Regions from separate parts of the Peribacillus sp. Hz7 genome, predicted to be linked through region 3. Evidence: riboswitches for the same ligand, from Rfam matches in the RefSeq annotation. Region 3 holds a riboswitch; each other region holds the start of a gene.
What was found. A riboswitch is a leader RNA that binds a small molecule or an ion and turns the genes downstream of it on or off. The one in region 3 is predicted to bind cobalamin.
Positions count from the first base shown of each region.

Region 1: linked by a shared signal. The riboswitch ahead of cntE (staphylopine family metallophore export MFS transporter CntE) and the one ahead of ACE199_RS12770 (ABC transporter substrate-binding protein) in region 3 are both predicted to bind cobalamin.
Region 2: linked by a shared signal. The riboswitch ahead of ACE199_RS08880 (ribonucleoside-diphosphate reductase subunit alpha) and the one ahead of ACE199_RS12770 (ABC transporter substrate-binding protein) in region 3 are both predicted to bind cobalamin.

Region 1 covers NZ_JBHHJV010000006.1:46,228-50,596, reverse strand. Annotated here, with positions in the region: gene nikA (nickel ABC transporter substrate-binding protein) at 1-1,462, opposite strand, end outside; cobalamin riboswitch at 1,622-1,810, opposite strand; cobalamin riboswitch at 2,533-2,714, shown strand; gene cntE (staphylopine family metallophore export MFS transporter CntE) at 2,945-4,120, shown strand; gene nikA (nickel ABC transporter substrate-binding protein) at 4,270-4,369, shown strand, end outside.
Region 2 covers NZ_JBHHJV010000004.1:272,451-276,819, forward strand. Annotated here, with positions in the region: gene ACE199_RS08875 (manganese-dependent inorganic pyrophosphatase) at 1-922, opposite strand, end outside; cobalamin riboswitch at 1,180-1,360, shown strand; gene ACE199_RS08880 (ribonucleoside-diphosphate reductase subunit alpha) at 1,532-3,778, shown strand; gene ACE199_RS08885 (ribonucleotide-diphosphate reductase subunit beta) at 3,862-4,369, shown strand, end outside.
Region 3 covers NZ_JBHHJV010000008.1:69,812-74,180, forward strand. Annotated here, with positions in the region: gene ACE199_RS12755 (nitroreductase family protein) at 1-95, shown strand, start outside; gene ACE199_RS12760 (cob(I)yrinic acid a,c-diamide adenosyltransferase) at 121-657, shown strand; gene ACE199_RS12765 (cobyric acid synthase) at 675-2,198, shown strand; cobalamin riboswitch at 2,250-2,422, shown strand; gene ACE199_RS12770 (ABC transporter substrate-binding protein) at 2,545-3,513, shown strand; gene ACE199_RS12775 (FecCD family ABC transporter permease) at 3,479-4,369, shown strand, end outside.

The DNA.
Region 1 (4,369 bases), on a different contig from region 3:
TTTCGTCTGTAGTTAATAATACTTCCTTAATTTTTTGATCTAGTTCCTTCTTTTTAGGTAATCCTAGTAAAGCAGTGTAATCTGGACTTCCATTTTCCGAATCTGTCGTAATAGCAGCTAAATAAGAATGCGGGTCAAACGGTACAGCCCATGTTGATGTAAATAATAAATCATACTTACCTTCAAATGCGGTTGTCCAAAAAGTATTACTTTCCTGACTAATCAATTTAATATCTATCCCTAGTTTTCTAAAATCACCTTGAACAAATTCTGCGATTGACTTTTGAATGTTGTCTGTACTATTAAATAGAAGTTCCAGTTGCAACTCTTTTCCGTCTTTTTCTCTAAATGGTTTTCCACCCACTTTTTTCCATCCGGCTTCATCCAATAACTGTTCTGCTTTTGCGGCATCATATTCATAAGGATCTACATTAATCTTTGTGTAATCCAAAACAGGTGGAAATAAAGTATCAGCCTTTTCTTCCATACCATAAAAAATATTATCGATAACAGCCTGTTTATTAAAAGCATGGTTGAGAGCTAACCGAACTTTACGATCTTTAGTAGCTTCGTTATTTGTGTTAAAAAGCAACGTTCTTGTAGCTGTAGGTTCTGACAATTTAGTTTCATATTTTCCAGAATTCTTCAAGAATTGGAATGAATCTTGGCTGATGACGCCGTTACCAAAAATAAAATCAAGTTCCTTTTTCTCAAAAGCTAATACTCTAGACTCGCCGTCCATAATAACTTTAACAACTACCTTATCTACTTTAGGTTTAGTACCCCAATACTGTTCGTTTCTTTCGAATACAGCAAACTCATTTTTCTTATATTCGCTCAATACCCATGGACCAGTGCCAATCGGCGACTTGAGTCCGTCCTTAAATGTATTTTGACTGTCAGGAAAAGCAGCTTCGCCCACAAATCTCAAAGGTCTGACATAAGTTAGTTCTTGAAGAGTTGGATAATACGAGTTATGTAAAGTAAGTTTAAATGTATATTCATCGACTACTTCTGTACTTTTAATTTGATTAATTAATTCCACCCATTCATGTTGTTTACGATTATCTAAAACCGTATCAAAGTTTTTCTTAACGATTTCAGCATTAAATGGCGAACCATCAGAAAATTGAACATCTTTTCTCAAATGGAATACATATTCTTTTCCATCTTTCGATATATCCCAGCTCTCTGCTAACCAAGGCTGAATTTCTCCACCTTCACCGTAATAAACAAGAGGTTCGTATACCATAGCCTGGGAAAAAAATTCATTTGGAAAATACGTGTGTGGATTTAAGTCACCGATATCTCCAGGCCAAGAAAAAGTAACAACTTTTGTTTTTTCTTTATCTGATGCATTTTCTTGATCTTTTGTTGTGTTGCTGCAACCAGCAACAAAGATTGTGAACATTACTAGTAGTCCAACAAATGAACGGAATAAATTAGACCTTTTTAAAAACATATTTTCTCACCTTCAATTACAAATTTTAATTATTCGATAAAATATAAACTACAAAAAAAGCATTCCCAACCAGAATTTATCAGGTCAGAAATGCCTATCGTTTAAGAACAAATTCGTCTTCATAGCACTCTAATACCTCCCCCATCTCCCGTAGGTTTAACAGCATTTCTAGAACGGGCAGGTCTTCTGACTTAGGTTCATCATCTCTATGCGCCTTCCCGGATATTATCCAGTGGCTCTTATACATAGGACTCCCCCTTACAGCGGCGGGACCGTGCCGGATTTTGCACCGGCTTCCCATTTAAGTATTCGCAATTAAACGAATACACCCATTCCAATACCATATGAAATTTTTCTTTATCTTCATAATGAAATATAAAGCTTATCTATCTTGAAAATGATTAAGTGAAAATCATTTGTAAACTATTATATTTTATTAGTTTCAACCTTAAGTAATTTTTGATAAATTCAGCCACTAACCCTATCTATAAACGAAATACAGTAAATAAGAAAGAAATTACACATGTTCTCTCAAAATGGAAATATTCACTTCATGGAAATGAAATCAAAAAAAGTTTACCTATCACAAATTATATTCGTTATTGCAAATTTTTGCTATATCAAATTATGATTCTGATGTTTTTCAGAATGAAACATTAACTATGATTTAGTTAATTCTATTGTGCTTCGATGCTCTTTAATAGAACCTTGAATAGTAAGATGAAGTTTTTTTATCAAATTCAAAATATCTTTGTACTTTTAGAAGAATAAAATCGCTTTGTTGAGTTTGAAATAAAGAATACATATTCTCTTTCTCTGGTAAAGGATATGTAATGAAGACTTGCATCTTCTCGCTGTTTAACAAGATTACGCACAAAATAACTAGTAAAAAACTTTTGATCACCCTAGATATTTTAGTCGTTTTTTTCAGAAGTAATGTCTAGACCGCCAAGCTATAGCACGGCAGGTAATAATAGTGTACAAAATAGAGTAGCGGAAATATTGGTGTTAAAGGAACAACTAGAAAAACTTGACACATATGTGAAGTGTGGTATAGTACTCCATAATCGAATACTATGTAATGCTGGTGCCAGATTGTTTAATCTGGCTTAAAAGGGAAACCGGTGAAAGTCCGGTACTGTCCCGCAACTGTAAATGGGAGCTACCTACAAAAAACCACTGTCGAAGGATGGGAAGGTGTAGTTTAGTGATGATCATAAGTCAGGAGACCTGCCAGTGATTTACAACATCGAAAAAACCTACGGAGGATAGGGAGATGTTAGAACGCTTGCATGACTTGTACAAATATGTACTTTTACATAGAATCGTTTTCACAGCTACTACCTTGTGTAGGAGCTGTTTTTTTATTGTATGGGGATGTGGAAAAATAGAGAGGAGAATCAATAATAGTGAAACAAAAAATTAAACAAGAGAAACTATACAAGTGTGCAAGTAGCAGGGGAAATAAGTGAGGAGCAGCCGTTGAATATAAAACCTATAAGTTTCAAAATGATCCAGCTCTATTTGCTATCGATGCTATTCTTTACAGCCAATTCCGTATTGACTGTAATTTTCCCTCTACAGGCAGAGCATTATGGCTTTAAGACCTCTGAAATTGGAATCATGATGGGGCTTTACATGTTTGTTTGTATGTTCTTACGCCCATTTGCTGGACAAATGATTGCTAAATACGGCGTTAAAAAAGTAATGTGGACATTACTCATTGTTCATGCACTAGCACTACTATTGTATGTTTGGTTAGAAGTGGATAGCTTGTACGCTGTTCGATCACTTCAAGGTGTAGTCACAGCCTTCTTCTCTATGTCGATGCAAATCGGGATTGCAGATATTTTACGAGATAAGGATCGTGGACAAGGGATGGCCATGTATTCACTTTCTACGGTGTTACCAGGATTGTACGGACCTGCACTAGCCCTGTATTTATGGGCGGATATGCAAGCCATTTATGTATTGGTCATCACTCTTGCACTGCTACCACTACTCCTACAATTTAGAACACCATTTGAAGAAACGAAAGCAGCGTCCAAGCCCGTTTCTCTTAAACTCGTAAAAGAAAGTTTTTTAAGCGCTCCAAATAAACAGAGCTTAATACAAGCATCAACTGTTATGCTCACTGGTGCATTCGTCTTTGGTGCGCTTAATACATTCTTACCGCTCTATTTAGTCACAGAAGAAATTGGAACCCCTGTTGCGTACTTGCTATTGCAATCGATGATCGTTGTCGCAAGTAGGTATCTCTTCAGGAAATATATTCCTTCTGATGGCAAGTGGCATACAAATTTTATACTTATCGTATTGAGTACTTCAATCATTGGCACATCCTTGTTATTGTTTGTTACTCAAGTGCCTTGGCTCTTATATGTTTCTGCTATTTTCAATGGATTAGTTTCTGCTATGTTATATCCAACATTGACCACTTATTTATCCTTTGCTATCCCAGAAAAATCGAAGTATGTATTACTCGGTGTTTTCCTCGCCTCTTATGATTTAGGTTTTGCACTAGGTGGCTTTATCATGGGATGGGTTATCCAGTGGTTCTCATATGAAGGACTCTTTATCGTATGCACAGTATTAATCGCTTTAATAATGCTTGTGCTCTTTATACAGAAACCGAAAGAATTATACAAACAGTTGTAACTTTGAAATAAAGTTTGATTAAAAATACTTCACAAACCCATATTTTGCGATAAATACAAAGAACCCATTTTAAACAAGTAGATCAAAATGGGTTCTACAGTTTTGACTGTTTACTTATCTTACAAATCAATTATAAAGGAGAAGTTGATATGAAACGCAATAAACGAAAAAAAGGACTAACCCTATTCTTTTTCATGATGCTAGCACTATCGATTTTTTTCGCTGGATGCTCAAATGATAACGAGAACA
Region 2 (4,369 bases), on a different contig from region 3:
TAAAAGCATCCGTTAATACTGGAACGATTTGCTTTTTACGAGATACAACACCTTTAAGCGTTGCTGTGTTGTTTGTTAATGATACATTATAAGCTTTTTCAACTGCGCTTGCTTCTTTACCAAGTGCAAGACCTACAGAATCATTATTTAAAATGTCTGTTACAACGAAGAAGAATAGATCTAATCCTTTTTCGTCAATCACTTTATTAATTACTGCTTCGATCTCAGCTTGACGAGCAAGTACGTCATTTGTGTCTACCGCATTCACTTGAGCGATTTCTACTTTTGCTTCTCCCATTGAGAATTCTTTTGCATCAAGAGAAATTAATTGCTCTACTGTTTTGTCGCTTAAATCAGCACCAGCCTTAAGCATTTCTAAACCGTATGCTTCAGCATCTACACCAGCAATCTCTGCTAATTCTTTTGCTGCTGCTACATCTTGGTCTGTGCATGTTGGTGATTTAAACAATAATGTATCAGAAATAATAGCTGATAACATTAAACCAGCAATTTCTTTCGGAACTGATTTTCCATTTTCTTTATACAATTTATTTAAAATCGTTGCTGTACATCCAACAGGCTCAGCACGATAATATAACGGATCACTTGTTTCAAAGTTAGCGATACGGTGATGATCAATAACCTCTAACACTTGTACTTGATCGATATCATCTGCACTTTGTTGACGTTCGTTATGGTCAACTAAAATAACGCCAGCTGCTTCGCCAGCTACTTTTTCAACAAGGCGAGGCGCATCGAAATTAAATTGTGTTAATGCATATTGTGTTTCGCCATTTACTTCACCTAAACGAACTGGTTCAGCTTCAACACCTAATTGTTTTTTTAAATCAGCATAAGCGATACTAGAACAAATTGTATCTGTATCTGGATTTTTATGTCCGAAAATAAGTACTTTTTCCACGTTATTTCTCCTTTTGTGTAAAATTTTATTGGTAATCTTCCTTTGAAAGAATACCATATGTCCCCTCTATTCTATCACAATTTTAGCCATTTTAAATTCCTAATATTCCTTTTTCCTACTTTTTATATAGGTTAAATAATATAATTTATCCTTTCCATGCTCAAAAATAAATAGTTGAAATTTAGCAAAAGATAGATTATGATAATACTTGCAATCAATACTAGATATTGACAAAAATAAACCAAAAACATCTATATATTGATATATAAAGTAAAGGTGCCAGAGATGGCTAAATAGGGAATCCGGTGAGAATCCGGAACTGTCCTCGCAACTGTAAATGTGACGAAATGAGAAAGCCACTGTATTAATCGGAATACGGGAAGGACTCAAAGTAGAGAGATCATAAGTCAGGAGACCTGCCTATACTTCATTCTAGTTTCTTATTCTTCGAGGATTGAGATGATGAAACGATTGCCTAAAAGCTATCTTTACTAGTCTTTTATTTCAGTCGTTTAATCCACTCATTCTCGGGTGGATTTTTTTATTTACCTAAAATACAAAAGGAGGCTTCTTCCCTTGACTACTCTAACAAATTCAAAAGAACAAAGCATGTTGCAGTTGGCTTCCCTATCAAATGATTTCGACCATACACTCCATATGGATAAATACAAACAACGCTTTCAAAAATGGTTGGATCGACAAGCAGATGTAGGTGCTGCACAAACGTCTAAGAAGCTTATCCAAATGGCACTTGAGAACGTCGATATTGATGCTCCAGACTGGACATTCGTTGCTGCTGCAGAATTATTAAACTCTATGTATCGAGAAGCGCAAATCAATCGCGGGTATACAGACACTTCTTACGGCCCGTTCTACGATTTAATAAAACAGCTATCAAGCGTACAAGAAGGGCAACGTTACCCTGTTTATAAAGCGGAATTACTAGAATCTTATACAAAAGCAGAAATGGAAGAATTAGGACGATCTATTGACCCCGAGAAGGATAAGCTTTTCTCTTATATTGGCATCTACTTGCTAAATGACCGTTACTTAGCTCGCCCTGAGAAAAACGCTGTCTATGAGTTGCCGCAAGAACGCTTTATGATTATCGCGATGGAAATTATGCGTAATGAACCGAAAGATAAACGTCTAGATCTAATTAAAGAAGCCTACTGGGCGATGTCTAATCTTTATATGACGGTTGCCACACCTACACTATCCAATGCAGGAAAAACGCACGGACAACTAAGTTCCTGTTTTATTGATGCTGTAGAAGATTCCATTGATGGCATTTATCTTTCAAACTACGATGCCGCAAAAGTATCCAAGTTTGGCGGCGGCGTTGGATTATACGTAGGAAAGATTCGTTCTCTTGGATCAGATATTCGCGGCTTCTCTGGAAACAGCTCTGGCACTACTCCTTGGATTCGCCTATTCAATCAAACGGCGGTTAGCGTAGACCAGCTTGGACAACGAAAAGGTGCGATTGCTATTTACTTAGATGCCTGGCATAAAGACATTATGAGTTTCCTAGACTTAAAAACACAAAACGGGGATGACCGTTTGAAAGCTCATGATATTTTTACTGGGGTTTGTATTCCTGATTTATTTATGGAAGCAGTTCGAGATCGTAAAGAATGGTACTTATTCGATCCGCATAGTGTGAAGCAAAATCTCGGCTTCTCTCTTGAAGATTTTTACGATGAGGAAAAGGGCAACGGAAGCTTCCGTAAGCACTACGCACTCGCTGTTGAAGCAGCCGAACATGGTAAACTCCCAAGCTATGCTTACGAAAAAGTACAAGCGATTGATGTCATGAAAGGAATTATGATTTCACAATTAGAAGAAGGAACTCCTTATATGTTCTATCGCGATGAGGTGAATCGAAAAAATCCGAATCGTCATAAAGGAATGATTTATTGCTCAAATCTATGTACCGAAATCGCCCAAAACCTAAGTCCGACATCGATTACAGAAGAATATGAAACAGAAGATGGCGACATTGTTATCGTAAGAAAAAGCGGAGACTTCGTCGTTTGCAATCTTTCTTCTATTAATTTACCACGTGCTGTTGAAGCGAAAGTTCTAGAACGCTTAATTCCTATTCAAGTACGCATGCTTGATAATGTGATTGATATCAATACCTTACCTGTTAAACAAGCAAAGATTTCTAATCAACGTTATCGCGCGATTGGTCTTGGAACATTCGGATGGCATCACCTGCTCGCGGTCAAAAAAATCTACTGGGAATCTGAAGAAGCGATTCAGCTTGCTGATTCTTTATACGAAACAATCGCTTACTTAACGATTCAAGCATCATGCGAACTAGCAAAAGAAAAAGGCAGCTACCGCTATTTCGAAGGTTCAGACTGGCAGACCGGTCACTATTTCGAACTGCGCGACTACCATGATGAGAAATGGAACGAACTGAAACACAACATTCAACAAAACGGAATTCGTAATGGATATTTGATGGCTGTTGCGCCGAACTCGTCCACAGCAAAAATCGGGAACTCAACAGACGGCATCGATCCATTATACGAAATCGAATTTTATGAGGAAAAGAAGAACTTTAAATTCAAAGTGACAGCGCCTGGTTTAACGCCAAATACGTATGAATACTATAAAAAAACGCGCTTCCATTTAGATCAAAAAGAAAGCATTAAACAAAACGCCGCTCGTCAACGCCATGTAGACCAAGCCATCAGCTTTAATTTATATGTTCATAATACGATTAAAGCGAAAGACTTATTAGATATTCACTTAACCGCTTGGGAAAGCCAACTGAAATCTACCTACTATGTTCGTTCGACTTCTTCGGAATTTAACAATGCTTGTGAAAGCTGTTCATCTTAAAAGCGGAGCCGGTAGAGCTAGACACCAATATTAGCTGAAAAACTACCTGCTTCTCTATCTATCAAGAAAAGGAGCTTAAACATATGACAACTCACATTAAAAAAATCCGAATGTTAGAACCAACGTATCCGACAAAGGCAACCGGCGTATTCAAAGGAGAAGCTTCAGGCTTTCTCCTTTGGAATGACATTCAATATGAGAAATTTTATGATACCTACACCCAGCTGATTAATAACTTTTGGAAGCCCTCAAGTGTCAATATGATTCAAGATAAGAAGCAATGGGGCGAGCTGGATGAAGATATTCAAGATGTATTTCTAGATATTTTAACGATGATTGCGGGAATGGACAGTTTACAAACACCTACATTAGTGGAATTTTTACGCTATGTAAAAGACCCGGCCGTTAAAGCCATTTTAGCGAATATGGCGCAGCAAGAATCGATTCATAATGAGTCTTACTCGTATATTCTTGCTTCGTTAATCCCTTTAGATAAACAAAAACAGCTATTTGATCGAATTAAGCAGCACCCACAAGTCATCAAGCGAAATCAACCAATTGTCGATGCTTATCAAACCTTTGTAGATGACC
Region 3 (4,369 bases):
TAGTAGGGACAATTTTTATCGGGTATCCAAAAGCCGATCAAGAAGTGCCAGCGACGAAACGAACTCCTTATACCGAAAAAACCGTTTGGCTCTAAATCATAAGGAAAAGAGGAGATTGAGATGGCACGCCAAGGACTGTTCTTGATTTATACAGGTGAGGGAAAAGGAAAAACAACGGCCTCACTTGGTGTGACGCTTCGGGCCATTGGCCGAGGAATGAACGTGAAATACTTGCAGTTTATTAAATCGCCAGAGCGCACATATGGCGAGGCATTGGCACTTCGGAAATTAGGTGTTGAAATGGAGCAATTAGGCATCGGGTTTACATGGACGAAAACACCAGAAGAACATCGAGCAGCTCTAAAGCAGGCTTGGGCAAAAGCGAAAGAAGCGCTTCAAAATCCTGAAACGGATTTGCTTGTATTAGATGAACTCAACAATGCATTAGCGATTTCTACATTTCCAATCGGGGATGTCCTACCGCTTGCAGAAGTGGTGGAAGCGATTCGTAACCGCCCCTCTCATATGCATCTCGTTGTAACAGGGAGAAGTGCAGCGAATGAATTAATCGAACTTGCTGATCTTGTGTCTACGATTGATGCGACGAAACATTACTATGAAAGCGGAATTCCTGCTGTAAAAGGATTAGAATTTTAAAGAAGCGAGGTATGTTTATGACTGCAAAAGCAATTATGATTCAAGGAACATCCTCTGATGTAGGGAAAAGTGTCATTTGTACAGCCTTCTGCCGAATTTTTTCTAATGATGGATTACGTGTTGTGCCCTTTAAATCACAAAACATGGCGCTGAATTCATTCGTGACATCAGATGGCGGTGAGATTGGACGAGCGCAAGGCGTTCAAGCGGAAGCAGCACGTGTCGTTGCGACAACCGATATGAATCCCATTTTATTAAAACCAAAGCAAGATATGGTGTCAGAAGTGATTGTTCATGGTAGACACTTTTTAGATATGGATGCGAGAAGCTATCGTAACAACTTTGTCCAAGAAGCGATGCCAATCGTGGAACAATCCGTTCGTAAGCTGCAACAATCCTATGATGTAATCGTTTTAGAAGGGGCAGGCAGTCCAGCAGAAATTAATTTGAAAGATCGAGATATTGCTAATATGCGAATGGCTCATTTGGCAGATGCAGCGGTTATTTTAGTTGCTGATATCGACCGCGGAGGCGTATTTGCTTCTATTGTCGGAACGCTAGCACTCTTAGATGAAGCGGAAAGAAAGCGTGTTAAGGGCATTATTATTAATAAATTCCGTGGTATGCGTGAACTGCTGGATGACGGAATCCGTTGGGTTGAGCAGGAAACAGGCATCCCGGTCCTCGGTGTTGTTCCATATATTGATGTCAATATTGAAGCGGAAGATTCCCTTGCCCTTTCTTCATTACGTTTTAAAAAACCAAAGCAAAATGAATTTGCGATTGATGTAGCGATGATTCGTCTACCTCGTATTTCTAACTTTACGGATGTGGATCCACTTTTTGATGAACCGGATGTTGGTGTGCGCCTCGTTAGTTTAGTAAAAGAGCTTGGCGAGCCAGATCTATTAATTATTCCGGGTACGAAAAATACAATCGGTGACTTAGCGTGGTTGAAAGAGGAAGGATTTGACCGGGCCATTTGTGAACTTCATGCAAAAGGAAAGCGAGTTATCGGTATATGTGGCGGTTTTCAAATGCTAGGATGTGAATTACTAGACCCTGATGCAGTAGAAGGCAGTGGTGAAAGTGCGATTGGCCTTTCTTTGCTTCCAGTGAAGACCGTTTTTAATAAAGAAAAGAAAACAAAGCAAATGACAGGTCGTCTTGTTCAAGCAATCGGATTAAGTGAGATGACACTTTCAGGTTTTGAAATTCACCTTGGAAGAACAAAAATTGATGCTGCCAAAGCAAGTCCTTTTTTATTATTAGAAGATGGCCGCGAGGATGGTGCCATATCGAATGATGGGCGTGTCATCGGCACGTATTTTCACGGTGTGTTTCATAATCGTCAATTTACGAGAGAACTAGTTAATCAAATTCGTAAACAAAAAGGGTTGCCGGAAGTGCAGGAAACGGTTAAATCGGATGCCGAGAGACGAGAAGAGGCTTATAATTTGCTTGCGAATCATGTAAAGCAACATATTGATATGGAACGCGTGTATCAGCTAATAAATCCTGAATTTTCCTTCGAATCATAAAAAAGATTATCTCCTATCCATCTTTAGTGTATAATCAAGCATAATGAACTATACATATGAAACGGATAAGGTGTCTACATTGACTTAAAAGGGAAGTTGGTGAAAATCCAACGCGGTCCCGCCACTGTTATTAGAAGTTTACAGCGAATGCCACTGTAGGTTTATGGGAAGGTGTTGTAAACGGTTTCTAAAAGCCAGGAGACCTGCCTATCCGAACACTTATAATACCTACGCGGATAGGAAAGTGTATGGCGGATATCCATTTATACATAATAGCCATGCAAACATCTCTTATCCTGTAGGAGGTGTTTTTTCTATGTTCAAAAAAGCAAAATGGGGGATAAGCATGAAAAAATTATCTAGTTTGTCAGCTTTGTTAGTACTTTCGGTAGGTCTTATGGCAGGATGTGGTGATTCTTCTAAAGAAGAAAATGCTTCAACTTCTAAAGGGAATGAGCCAACTGCTACTCAAGCTTTTCCGGTGACAATTAAGGATGCTGCGGGTGAAGAAGTGACAATTGAAAAAGAGCCGAAAAAAATTGTTTCCCTTATTCCGAGCAACACAGAAATTGTTTTTGAACTAGGGGCAGGTGACAATGTTGTCGGTGTTTCAGATAACGATAATTATCCAAAAGAGGTAGAGAAGATTGAGAAAATCGGCGGCATGGAGATGAATACGGAGAAGGTGATTGCAATGGAGCCGGATTTAGTGCTGGCTCATGCCTCTAATGCTCATAATGGAAGCGAAGGAATTAAACAATTAAAAGAAGTAGGTATTCCAGTACTAGTCGTTAATGATTCACAAAACTTTGAACAGGTCTATGAATCCATTGAAATGATTGGTCAAGCAACAGGTGAAAACGAAGCAGCAGAGGAACTTGTTCAAGATATGCAGGAAGATTTAAAAGAGATTGAAGAAAAGGCGAAGGCTGTGACAGAGCAGGACCGTAAGAAAGTGTTGATTGAAGTATCGCCAGCACCTGAAATTTATTCTCCGGGTAAAAATACATTTATGAATGAAATGCTGCAAATGATTGGAGCAGATAATGTAGCAGGAGATCTTGAAGGATGGGCTAAAATTGATGAAGAATCAATGATTGCTGCTAATCCAGATGTAATCGTTACGACTTATGGATACTACACAGAAGATCCAGTTGCCCAAGTGAAAAGCCGCAGCGGGTGGGAAGATGTTACAGCGATTAAACAGGAACAAATCTATGATGTGCATTCTGATTTAGTTACTCGTTCTGGCCCACGTTTAGTAGAGGGAGTAGAGGAACTTGCTGAAGCAATCTATCCGGAAATCTTTAACTAATAATAAACCTTTAGCTTATATTATTGCCGTTAGTTTTCTACTATTCTCGATGATGGTAGGGATTTCAATTGGTTCAGTTTCAGTTCCTTTTCTCACATTATTTCAGATATTAGGTAAGGAAGTATTTCATTTACCCATTGCAGCACAACCAGATACGATGTTTACGAATATTGTCATGAATATTCGCTTGCCGCGTGTGTTGTTAGCGGGCTTAGTAGGGGCATCTCTCGCTATTGCGGGAGCTGCCTTTCAAGGTTTGTTGCGCAACCCGCTTGCGGATCCATATACATTAGGGGTCTCTTCAGGCGCATCTGTTGGAGCCGTTGCGACGATTTTTCTTGGACTTTCTATACCTGTTTTAGGTAGCTTTACACTTCCGATATTGAGCGTAATCTTTTCGGTCGTCACGATTTTTTGTGTACTTCTTTTTGCTAAAAAAATGGATCGATCGATGAAGGTTGAAACGATTATTTTAACAGGGATTATTTTTAGTTCATTTTTAAGTGCGTTCATTTCGCTCATGATTGCGTTAACAGGTGAGGAATTACGTCAAATTATCGGCTGGCTCATGGGGAGTGTGTCGATGCGCGGTTGGAACTATATTGTAATTATCCTGCCGTTTTTCGTTATCGGTTCACTGATTTTAATGATGAATACTCAGGAACTAAATGCCATGACATTTGGGGAAAATCGGGCGAAGCATTTAGGTGTGAATGTACAAAGACGGAAGTTAACCATTTTAATAGCAGGTTCTGTTTTAACCGGAGCTGCTGTTGCTGTATCAGGGACGATTGGCTTCGTGGGTCTCGTTATTCCTCATATTATTCGGCAAATTTGGGGACCAGATCATAAACAT